One region of the Paenibacillus sp. FSL L8-0470 genome, then DNA from elsewhere that is predicted to be linked to it. Evidence: riboswitches for the same ligand, from Rfam matches in the RefSeq annotation. Region 1 holds a riboswitch; the other holds the start of a gene.
The links. Region 1 has a riboswitch for S-adenosylmethionine ahead of metA (homoserine O-acetyltransferase MetA). Riboswitches for the same ligand answer to the same signal wherever they lie in the genome.
Positions count from the first base shown of each region.

Region 2: linked by a shared signal. The riboswitch ahead of NST99_RS28125 (methionine ABC transporter ATP-binding protein) and the one ahead of metA (homoserine O-acetyltransferase MetA) in region 1 are both predicted to bind S-adenosylmethionine.

Region 1 covers NZ_JBBOZM010000001.1:2,032,023-2,037,985, forward strand. The annotation lists gene NST99_RS09275 (ROK family protein) at 127-1,008, shown strand; gene NST99_RS09280 (HRDC domain-containing protein) at 1,217-2,233, shown strand; gene NST99_RS09285 (immunity 53 family protein) at 2,450-2,746, shown strand; gene corA (magnesium/cobalt transporter CorA) at 2,843-3,778, opposite strand; SAM riboswitch class I at 4,204-4,337, shown strand; gene metA (homoserine O-acetyltransferase MetA) at 4,456-5,373, shown strand; gene NST99_RS09300 (PLP-dependent transferase) at 5,439-5,963, shown strand, end outside.
Region 2 covers NZ_JBBOZM010000001.1:6,175,876-6,181,838, reverse strand. The annotation lists gene NST99_RS28150 (putative polysaccharide biosynthesis protein) at 1-182, shown strand, start outside; gene NST99_RS28145 (thioredoxin family protein) at 290-634, shown strand; gene NST99_RS28140 (COX15/CtaA family protein) at 771-1,703, shown strand; gene NST99_RS28135 (UbiD family decarboxylase) at 1,803-3,578, shown strand; gene NST99_RS28130 (Cthe_2314 family HEPN domain-containing protein) at 3,723-4,463, shown strand; SAM riboswitch class I at 4,553-4,695, shown strand; gene NST99_RS28125 (methionine ABC transporter ATP-binding protein) at 4,795-5,811, shown strand; gene NST99_RS28120 (methionine ABC transporter permease) at 5,850-5,963, shown strand, end outside.

The DNA.
Region 1 (5,963 bases):
ATGTCAACCGCTTGTCATAACCCTGCAACCCACGTATAATAAAGGCAAGAGAGCGCTTTAATATTATATAACTACCGGTAGAGCCGGTTAACGGCCAGCCGTTCATGGAGAAGGGGGAACACTGCAGTGAAATTGTTGGGAGCGATTGAAGCAGGGGGAACGAAGTTTGTATGCGGAGTGGGGAATGAGGACGGGACGATAATCGACCGGGTCAGCTTTCCAACGACAACGCCCGAAGAGACGATGGGACTCGTGATCGACTATTTTGGCAATAAACAAGTCGGCGCCATCGGCATCGGCTCATTTGGACCCATTGATCCGGTGCCGGGAAGCCCTACGTATGGATATATTACGACGACTCCGAAACCTCACTGGGGACAATATAATCTGGTAGGAGCCGTAGGCGGACAATTCAATGTGCCGATCGGTTTTGATACGGATGTGAATGGAGCAGCGTTGGGTGAATACAAATGGGGAGCAGCTCAGGGGCTGGACAGCTGTCTTTATATTACCGTTGGCACAGGCATCGGGGCCGGGGCAGTGGTCGGCGGTGAGCTGATTCACGGCTTATCTCATCCTGAAATGGGGCATATTCTGGTGCCGCGCCATCCGGAGGACAACTTTGCCGGCTTTTGCCCTTATCATGGGGATTGCCTGGAAGGCCTGGCCGCAGGTCCGGCGATCGGCAGCCGTTGGGGCCAGCCGGCAGGCGAGCTGCCTGCGGATCACCCGGCCTGGGCCATGGAGGCCCATTATCTGGCGCATGCACTAATGAATTATGTGCTTATTCTGTCTCCGCAGAAGATCGTTATGGGCGGCGGTGTCATGAAGCAAAGTCAGCTGTTCCCGTTAATCCATGCCAAGCTGCAAGAGCTGCTGGGAGGTTATGTGCAGCATCCTGCGCTAAATGAAGGCATCGGCAACTATGTTGTTTCACCACAGCTCGGAGACAATGCCGGACTGTCCGGAGCGCTTGGATTAGCCAAAATGGCATTGGACAGAGCCTAACACAAAAAGAGATTGACTGTTCGGCAATCTATGGTATCCTAGGATTTAACAGTATAGCATTTAAGAGGGAGCACCTCTTTCACGTTCAGCGTGAGAGAGGTGCTTTTTGTGCGTTCAAGGGTCTGTATAGCAGCCGTGCTCTATAGATCGGAAGCTCCGGCGTTGACGCGATCATGCTTGCTGTAAGACGAGGAAGGTAGGGATCGGGATGCAGATCGTATTTATGAACCGGTTGTCGAGAATGTCAGGGGCAGACCAGGAGGCGTTTGCCCAGCTATGGATTGGCGAGGAAGAAGGCATTTGGAGTCTGGGCTGGCGCGATTTTTCCGGTGCCGAGGAGCTGAGCGACAACATTTGGTATGAGGGCGGCTCATGGAATGAGATGTTATGTGTATACAGGCATGAGCTGGCGGTAAAGATGGGGGACGGCTACCGTCCGTTAATCGACGGTGCATTCCATGAAGAAGAGGGTCTGAACAGCCGTAATCAGGAGCAGCTCAAGCTGCAGCATTACAGCGAACAGCACGCCAACGAAGCCATTTATGAGGAGCTCTGCGCCTGGCGCAGGGGCAGAGCATCCAGTGAACGCAAAGCGCCTTATATTCTGGCCAGTAACCGTCTGCTGCGGATGCTTAGCGCATTTCTTCCCCGCACGCGGGAGGAACTGCTGCAAATCCCGGGGGTCGGCGAGGGTAAGGCTTTGCAATACGGGGCCGAATGGCTGAACATTACTTCGGGAGCTTCGCGTGATCACAGTTATCCGCTGAGCTGGGTCAACGAGGCTGTTGAAGAGGAGGCCTTCAGCTCATGGCTTTATAAGCAGAAAGAGCTTAAGTACAAGAAACAGCTGGAACGGCTGCGGCTGCGGCGCATAGTGCTACAGGGAATTGAAAACGGCCTGGGAATGGAACAGCTCAAAACGACGAGCGGCGTTAGCCGCCGTGAAGTGCTCGAAGCGGTAGAAGAACTGGAGAAGGACGGATATTCCGTGGAGAAGCTGATTGAGCTGGAACTACAGGGAATCTCACCAAACGAGCAGGACAGTATATGGACCGCCTATGAACTGTTGGGCGATTCATTCCTGAAGCCTGTGCTGTATAAAGCGTACGGAGAGGAATTTTCACCTGTCGAAGGGCTCGATATGTATTATGAACGGCTGCGGCTGATCCGGATCCGTTTCCGGCGCGGTACGGAGAACGGAGTGGAAATGGCTACGGGGTTTTAGAATAAGGCTTTCGATGCCAAGGCGAAATGGAGTTGCCTAAGCGAAAGAATTGTAGCTAAGCGGGATTCCTCCCTTGCAGGAGAGAGTTCCGCTTAGGTTTTTTTCGATTTGTATTACAAAATATGCAAACAGGGTAATGGACATTAACCTTTAGGCAGATGATCAAAGGGAATTTGCGGATTGCCGCTGAACATATTCTGGATTGGAGCTGTATATATGAATGTTTTACAATGGCTTGAAGAGTGGTATTCACGGCAATGTGACGGAGATTGGGAACACAGCCAGGTTGTCAGTATTACGACACTTGATAATCCCGGGTGGTCTGTTGACATTTTTTTGGGAGGAACCGAACTGGAGGATAAAGGTTTTGAACTGCTGAATATTGACAGGTCGGATGTCGACTGGGTATACGGCAAGGTAAGCGATAATATTTTCCAGGGAAGAGGAGGAGTGAACAATTTAGAAGAGATCCTACAAATATTTCAGCAATGGGCAATGCTTAACGAAGATTAGAATAGATGCTATTCAGCTTCTTCTGAACAAAAAGACGAAGGCTTCCATTCCCTTGCGGTAACGGTGCCTTCGCCTAGCGTATTCGTCCGTTGTTGTTCATAGCCAATCCTTTTTGCGGAAAACAAACAGCATCCCGCAGCCGAGCGTCACCATAACGGCAATAACGCCATAGTAGCCGTACTCTGAATGGGTCTCGGGAATATTGTCAAAGTTCATCCCGTAGATCCCGGTAATTACGGTCAGCGGCATGAATATCGTTGTAATGGCTGTAAATACTCTCATAATTTCGTTGGCACGGTTGGCAATACTCGATTGGTACGCCTCGCGTAAGTTGCCCATAAGATCGCGGTAGGTCTCGAAGGTTTCAGAGATTTTGACCGCATTTTCATAAATGTCGCTAAAATACTTCTGCAGCTGGTCATCAATCAGGCGGAGGTCTTTTTTATTTAGGGTGTTGATAACCTCTTTCTGCGGTCCAAGCATCTTCTTCAACCAGAGTATTTCGCTGCGCAGACCGATAATCTCGCTAAGATGCGATTTCTTGGTATGCATAAGGATATCCTCCTCCAGCTTCTCAATCCGCACTTCAATCCGGTCGCCGACGGAAAAATAGTTATCCACGACAGTGTCGATCAGATGGTACAGGAAGCGGTCCGGCTCGCTGACCTCCTGCTCCCACAGGATGGGTTTCAGCACACGCAGTTCATGGATCTTTTGTTTGGTGACGGTAATAATGTAATGTCTGCCGAGAAACACGTTCAGTGCACGAAGGAAAATCTCCTCGTCATCGAAACGGATGCTGTTGACAACTATAAAATAATGGCTTTCATAAATTTCAATCTTCGGGCGCTGCTCCTCTTCGCTGAGGCAATCCTCAACGGCCAGGTCATGCAGATTGTATAAGGGCTGAAGCAGCTCCAAATCCTCAATATCCGCATCAATCCAGTAGAAGCCCTCTGTAGGGGCTGTCAGTGTTTCTTCAATATCCTCAATAGTTGTAAAAACTCCTGCGTTCACCTGCCGAATTTTCATCTGATTCACTCCTTCTGTCCCCAGTCTTCTCCAGGGATATGCTAATTAAAGCACAGAGAAAAAAATCAGCTTGGCCGGTGGTACAATCAACGAATAAGGCCAAATGACGTTTCGAGAGCATGAAGAAGAACTGCTCCCGCCGCCGGCAAGCTGATGTTAATCCTGTGTGGTAGCTCACTTTGCACGCTTAACTGCGCACCCGGGTCGCCTTCCATTCTTCTCTCACCTCTTCTTTTCGTCATTTATAGTATGAAACACTTGTCTAGTATAACGCCGGGGTATGCCTCTTTCAAGCAAAATTCTTTTCACTTTCAGGGGCTCTTTAGCATTGTATGGGCTTGACGAAAAGGAGGTTCATGATTTAAAGTGAATTTTAAGAAAAACAACGTTTGACATTTTAGATTTTTCTAACTGAATACAGCTAAATCTTATCAAGAGCAGGTGGAGGGACTAGCCCGATGAAACCCGGCAACCGGCGTGTGAACGCACGGTGCTAATTCTTGCGGAAGCTTTGCAGGGGATATTTGAATCCCGGCAGAAGTTCTCTGGCAGATGAGAGAGGCGCATATGACTGCAAATCTATGACCTTTCTCGCCCGAGAAAGGTCTTTTTTGGTTGTATTTTAAACACAAGCCGTATTAGCGGCACTCAAATTCAGTTAAGGAGTGGACACAACAATGCCAATTAAAATTCCCGACAGCTTGCCGGCCAAAGAGGTATTATCCGGGGAGAATATCTTTGTAATGGATGAAAGCCAGGCCTTCCACCAGGACATCCGCCCCTTGAGAATCGCTATTCTGAATTTAATGCCGACTAAGGAAACAACCGAAACGCAGCTGCTGCGCCTAATCGGAAACTCGCCGCTTCAGGTTGATGTGATTCTGCTGCATCCCAGCTCCCATACCTCCAAGAACACTTCGGCAGAGCACTTGAAGAGCTTTTATAAAACCTTTGACGAAATCAGCCACCGCCGTCTGGATGGATTAATTGTTACCGGCGCCCCGGTAGAACAGATGGAGTTCGAGGATGTGAACTACTGGGAAGAGCTGAAAGAAATCTTCGAATGGAGCAAACACAACGTTACTTCGACCATGCATATCTGTTGGGCTGCCCAGGCAGGACTGTATCACCACTTTGGAGTGCACAAGGTTAGCTTGGACGAGAAATGCTTCGGAGTTTTCCCGCACACCCTGAGCCATAATAACGTCAAGCTGCTGCGCGGATTTGACGAAGTGTTCCATGTTCCACATTCCCGCCATACCGACATATCCCGTGAGGATATCCTCGCTAATCCGGATCTGCAGATTCTGGCCGAATCGGAGGAAGCCGGAATTTATCTGGTAGCGACACATGACGGCAGACAGATTTTCGTTACCGGTCATTCTGAATATGATCCTTTTTCCCTCAAATGGGAGTATGACCGGGATGCAGCCAAGGGGATGGATGTCGCACTGCCGAAGCATTACTATCCAAAGGATGATCCGCAGCGCACACCGCCGGCCGTCTGGCGGGCCCATGCCAACTTATTGTTTGCCAATTGGCTCAATTACTATGTATACCAGGAGACCCCTTACGATATTGGTCCGATTATTTAAAAGAGAAGACGTTAGCTGCTTCACACCATATAGAAATGATTACACCACATTTAGGAGGCTTACAGATGGACGAGAAACTTAGGATTGAAAGCAGACTGGCGCAAATTGGCTCACAGGAAGATCCCGCTACAGGGGCAGTAAATTATCCGATTTATAATGCAACGGCATTCCGCCACCCTAGACTCGGACAAAGCACAGGTTTTGACTACAGCCGCACCAAAAGCCCAACCCGCTCCGTGCTGGAAGAGGCGGCTGCGGAGCTGGAATCAGGAGACGCCGGCTTTGCCTGCAGCTCCGGGATGGCTGCGCTGACCACAGTGTTTGCACTGTTCGGGCATGGTGACCATCTGGTGGTCTCGCTGGATCTGTACGGGGGCACATACCGGCTGCTGGAGCGGATTCTGTCCAAGTACGGGATCACAGCCTCCTATGTGGATACAAACGATCTTGATGCGCTGGAAGCGGCGCGCCTTCCGAATACGAAGGCTGTATTTATTGAAACCCCGACCAATCCGCTGATGATGATTACGGATGTGTCAGCCGTGTGTACGTGGGCCCGCCGGCAAGGACTACTCACAATCGTAGACAAT
Region 2 (5,963 bases), 4.1 Mb from region 1:
GGATTGCTTTCCTGATTACCTGTCTGGTTGTGGGAGCGGCTGTTGTTGTAATTTATCTTGTACTCCTGATTGTGCTGGGTGTGCTGAGCCGCCAGGAGGTTGCCAGTTATCCGCGTGCTTTGCAGAAGCTGCTCAAACCACTGATGAAGCTTCAGCCTGAACGTGTTCGTACTAACGAATAATGCTATGATTAATATCTTATTTCGTCTATTTTATTTGACTTCCTGAGCACATTTTGCTTCACTTAAAGGGTAACCGACTCAATGATGAAGAAAGGATTGGATAATCCATGGATAAAATTTCTTCCCCTGCGGAATTTCAGGTAGCGATTCAATCACCGCGCTTGAGCGTAGCTATATTCAAGGCGGATTGGTGCTCCGATTGCAAGTTTATTGATCCTTTTATGCCTGAAGTGGAGCAGAAATACGATGGACGTCTTACGCTTGTAGAGGTGGATGTTGATGCGGTAGGCGATGTCAGCCAGGAACAGAACATTCTTGGAATTCCCAGCTTTGTCGCTTACACCGACGGGCGTGAGCTTGTAAGATTCGTTAATAAGCTGCGCAAATCCCGTGAGGAAATTGAGAGTTTTCTGAATACGGCGCTTGAGGTTTATCTGAGTATTCACAAGTAATGATGTTTGCACACCGCTTTCGCCTTGATAGAGCAGAAGCGGTGTTTTTTTTAAAATAAAAGAATTTATATACTTCATGCTATAAATTATCCTTATATTATCCAGTTCATTCCTATGAAAAAAGCGGGTGATCCTATTGACGACAAATCAATTGAAAACGCTTAGCTATATCACTTGTCTCACAATGTTTTTCGCCTTGCTTGGAGGCGCTGTGGTCACGAAGACGGGATCGGGACTGGAGTGCGGACATGATTGGCCGCTCTGCCACGGAAAGCTGATTCCAGCCTATACCGTGGGATCAATGATCGAGTACACCCACCGCTTGTTCAGTGGGTTGGCGGGTTTGATGTCGTTAATATCGGTGTTTGCCTTTTGGCGTTATGCCCGCAGACAGAAGGAACTGCTCGTTTATGCTGGGCTGACACTTTTTTTTGTAGTGGTACAGGGTGGAATGGGAGCGCTTGCGGTCATGCAAGCGCAGTCTGCTGCGGTGATGGCCCTGCATATGGGCTTCTCTTTAATTGCTTTCGCCAGCTCACTCATGCTCGCGCTGGGGACGAAGAGGCGGCATGAATCTAGAGCCGTAGAGGAAGCTTACGGTCAAGGGGTAAGCCGGGGGTTCCGCAACTTAACGTGGTTTACGGCGTTATATTCATATATTGTCGTTTATATCGGAGCTTATGTTAGCCACACAGATTCACAGGGAGGCTGCTCCGGCTGGCCGCTCTGCAATGGGGAATGGATTCCCGAGCTGTCTGGTGGTGTAGGCATTGTGTTTGTACACCGGGTTGCGGCGGCGCTGCTGTTTGTTCTGATTGCACTGCTTGGACATTTAGCCTATTGGAAACACAGAGCATGGCCTGAGCTGAGGGCTCTGGGCGTTGTCGCGGTTGTGCTCTGCCTGCTGCAGGTACTCAGCGGTGCGGCTGTGGTGCATACGCTGTATAACGAACAATTGTACATATTTGCTGCGCTGGCCCATATTTTGCTGATTGCTGGACTGTTCGGAGTCTTGTGCTACATGAGTGTGCGTGTAGGGCAGCTGAGCAGAAAGAATAAATCAAACTAAATGCAGGGGAAATGTTCGTCTGTCCTGTATCGTTAGTTCTCAGTAGAGACTGCCAATCAGACTTTGGGCACTCAGCCAGGTTTGAGGAGGAACAATAAAGTGGGATACGATAATTTGCGTCAATGGATCGAGCAGTTGAGAAAGGATAAGGATCTCGCTGTGATTGATACTCCGGTGGACCCCTATCTTGAACTGGCGGAGATTCATCGGCGTGTGGTTCGGGAAGAAGGGCCGGCATTGCTCTTTACCCATGTAAAAGGAACACCTTTTCCGGTCGCGACAAATTTATTCGGGACGGTCCGCAGGGTAAACCAGGCATTTGGGACCCGGCCCGAACAGCTGATGAAGTCGCTGACGGGGGCGGTGGAAACTTTGCTGCCGCCCACCCCCTCGGCGATATGGAAAGAAAAAGGGCTGCTGTATGATCTGCTCAAGGTCGGCGTCAAAGATGTGCCGCAGGGTGAAGCGCCTGTGCTGGGCATATGCCGCAGTACCGACCCGCTGCAGGAGTTGCCCAGAGTGACAAGCTGGCACGAGGATGGCGGGCCGCTGATTACCCTTCCGTTAGTATATACCGAGAGTATTACCAATCCGTTGAACCGTAACCTTGGAATGTACCGTGTGCAAATTTATGATGATAATACAACAGGTGTCCATTGGCAAATCCATAAAGGCGGCGGTTTTCATCACCGTGAGGCTGAACTGCTCGGCGAGGCGCTGCCAGTCTCCGTATTTCTCGGCGGCCCGCCGGCGCTGATTGCCTCAGCCATTGCTCCCCTGCCGGAGCGGCTGCCTGAACTGCTGCTGGCTTCGCTGATGCTTGGCCGCCGGCTGCCCATGGTTAAGGATCCCATGGGCGGACACCGGATTCCCGCTGAATCCGAATTTGCCATCCGCGGTCTTGTAACGCCGCTGGAGCGTCGCCCGGAGGGACCTTTCGGAGATCCCTACGGATATTATTCCCGGCAGCATGATTTCCCTGTCCTGCATGTTCAGCGGATGTGGCATCGCAAGGATGCGATTTATCCGGCAACGATTGCCGGCAAACCCCGCCAGGAGGACTATTATTTGAAGGATTTTCTTCAGCGCCTCCTGTCCCCGGCCTATCCGCTGCTGATGCCGTCAGTCAAGGCGCTGTGGTCTTATACCGAAGCCGGCTCGCATTCGCTGGCAGCCGCCGTTGTGCGTGAAAGCTATTCGCGCGAAGCGCTGGCCTCGGCTTTTCGCATTCTGGGAGAAGGCCAGCTGTCTTTGACCAAATTTCTGCTGCTGACGAATGAGCCGGTGGATCTTTGCGATTTCCCCAAGCTGCTGGAGACGGTACTGGAGCGTTTCGATCCGAAAACTGATCTGGTTGTGCTGAATAATACGGCTCAAGATACCTCTGATTATACTGGACAGCAGCTGAATCGCGGCAGTAAAGGCATAATGATGGGAACCGGCTCCCCGGTTCGGGTCCTTCCCCGTATCTATAATGAGGGAGTGCTTCCCGGAATTACCGGCGTTGTTCCTTATTGCGGAGGATGTTTAACGGTATCGGGTGCATCCTATATAGACGACCCTGAGCTTCCGCTGAGACTGATCGCCGAACTGCGCCAGAACGAAACGGAATGGCCGCTCGTCATCCTGGTGGATCACGCCGCTGAAACTGCTCAGACGCAAACCTCCTTTCTGTGGACTGTGTTCACCCGGTTTAATCCGGCGAGCGATATTTACGCAGAATCCGAGGTTAACCGCCATCACATTGGCTATAAGCTGCCGATTGTTATCGACGCCCGCATGAAGCCCGATTATCCGGATGAGCTGGAACCATGCGGGGATATTGTGAAGGTGGTCGACCAAAACTGGAGGAACTATTTCCCGATGCTCACATAACTAAGCGAATGCTTCCGATGTTAGTTTTGTACGAAGAAGAATCAGGAAGAATTGCTCACATAACTAAGCGAATGCTTCCGAAGCGAGTTTTGTACGAAGTAGATTCAGGATGTAATGCTTACAAAACTTTAAGGAGGACAAAACATGCTGCGGATATTACTGGGAGAACCGCCGCGCGAGAACGGCGGTGTACTGGCTGAAGCCATGGACAACATGGCGAAGCTTGCAGCGATGCTGCGCAAGGAGATGAACGCGCATGAGGACCACGACCATGAATACCGCAAGCTGGAGATATGGACGCGCGGGCTGATTTCCTCCCTGGACGAGTTGGAGCAAAGCTGGTTCGCGGCAGCCTTTTACAGGAAATTGGTTGTTGCCGGTTATATGGATGATATGACGGTGATCGAGCAGGGCGATTATGCCCGGTACGTTTATTTTTATAAAAACGGCTTTATTCGTGTCTTCTCACTGCTGGACAAGCTTGGAACTGTATTGAACAGTCTGTATAATCTCAACACGACCAAGGTCAAAGCCCATTTCTCGTATTTCACCGTGCTGCGGCAATTTCAATTGCTCAAAGCGCATGCGCCGCTGGCGGAAGAACTGGAGAATATCAAGAACTCTTACCGGGAGCCGCTGCAGAATCTGCGTAAACGCCGCAACGCCGAAATTCATTATATGAATGCAGAAATGCAGGATGATCTCTGGCAAAGACATCAAGGGCTGCATGACAAAATTCAGCTTGAAGATTTGGACAGTCATCTGGAGGATTTAAAGCAGTGCCTTGAGATGGTGTGCAAATCTTTAAGCGCTTCGTTCCGTTACAGCAATGAGCAGTGGCGTAAAAACGCGGCAGCCTTGAAAGCAAGAGACGGCTCTAAGTAAAACTTTCCCTTTGACAAAAAACCTGAAACTTACTATACTTAGGCATGCATTCGTTTCTCACAGAGAACGGCAACTAATTTCATATCATAATCTTATCGAGAGCGGCGGAGGGATAGGCCCGATGAAGCCCGGCAACCGATTTGTGTAATACGCGTCAACCCGCGTTTTAGATGAATGTCATGGTGCTAATTCCTACAATACCGCGTGGTTTGCGGTCTTTGGCAGATGAGAAGGCATTGTTAATAAACGCACAGGGCCTCTTGCGATCTGCAATCGATCGTAAGAGGTCTTTTTGATGTTATAGAAAGAAATAAAGAGAGGGGGACATCAATTGATAGAGCTAAAAGGTTTAACCAAGGTCTACGGAAAAGGCAGCAAGGCCGCTACAGCGCTCTGGGATCTGAACCTGTCCATCAAAAAAGGTGAGGTTTTTGGAGTAATCGGTCATTCCGGAGCGGGAAAAAGCACCCTAATCCGATGCATTAACCTGCTGGAGCGTCCGACAGAGGGTGAGGTATGGGTGAACGGTGTGGATCTGACGGCGCTGAATCAGAGGCAATTGCAGGAGCAGCGGCGCAAAATCGGAATGATTTTTCAGCATTTCAATCTGCTCACTTCGGCTACAGTATACGATAATATCGCTTTTCCGCTGCGGCTGATGGGCACTCCGGGAAAAGAAATTGACCATAAAGTGAAGGAACTGATAACACTGGTTGGTCTCGAACAACATCTGAACAAATATCCTGCCCAGCTGTCCGGTGGACAGAAGCAGCGGGTGGGCGTGGCCCGTGCCTTGGCTAGTGATCCCGATGTGCTGCTATGCGACGAAGCGACCTCAGCGCTGGATCCGCAGACAACAGATTCCATTCTGCGTTTGCTGCTCGATATCAACAAGCGATTTAATCTGACCATTGTGCTGATTACGCATGAAATGCATGTTATACAGAGCATCTGTGACCGGGTCGCAGTCATTCATGGCGGCGGTATTATCGAGCAGGGGAATGTTGCAGAGGTATTCCTAAAGCCCAAGCATGAAGTAACCAAGGAATTTATCCGTAGTGAAACTCAGCAGGACGGGCCTCTTCGGGCGGCCATTGATGCGGTGAACGGTGAATTCGGCAAGGCCGTCAAGATTACCTTTTTGGGACAAAAAACGTACGAGTCTACCTTGTCCCATGTGGCCCGCGATACCGGAGTCAACTTTGCGATTTTGCAGGGGACAATCTCCACAATTAAAGATGTGCCTTACGGCCAGCTGATTGTCCGTTTTGAAGGGTCTCCTGAAGCGGTTGAAGCCACAATCGCCGAGTTAACGGCGCAGGGGCTTGATGTGGAGGTGATTTCATAGTGGGCGGATTGAATTTTAATACGATTAATTGGGAAGAAATGCTTGATGCATCAGTGGCTACACTAAAAATGTTGGCATTTTCCGGAATATTCACAATTATTCTTGGTTTACCACTCGGAATTGTGTTATATTTATGGGGAAGATCAAATAAC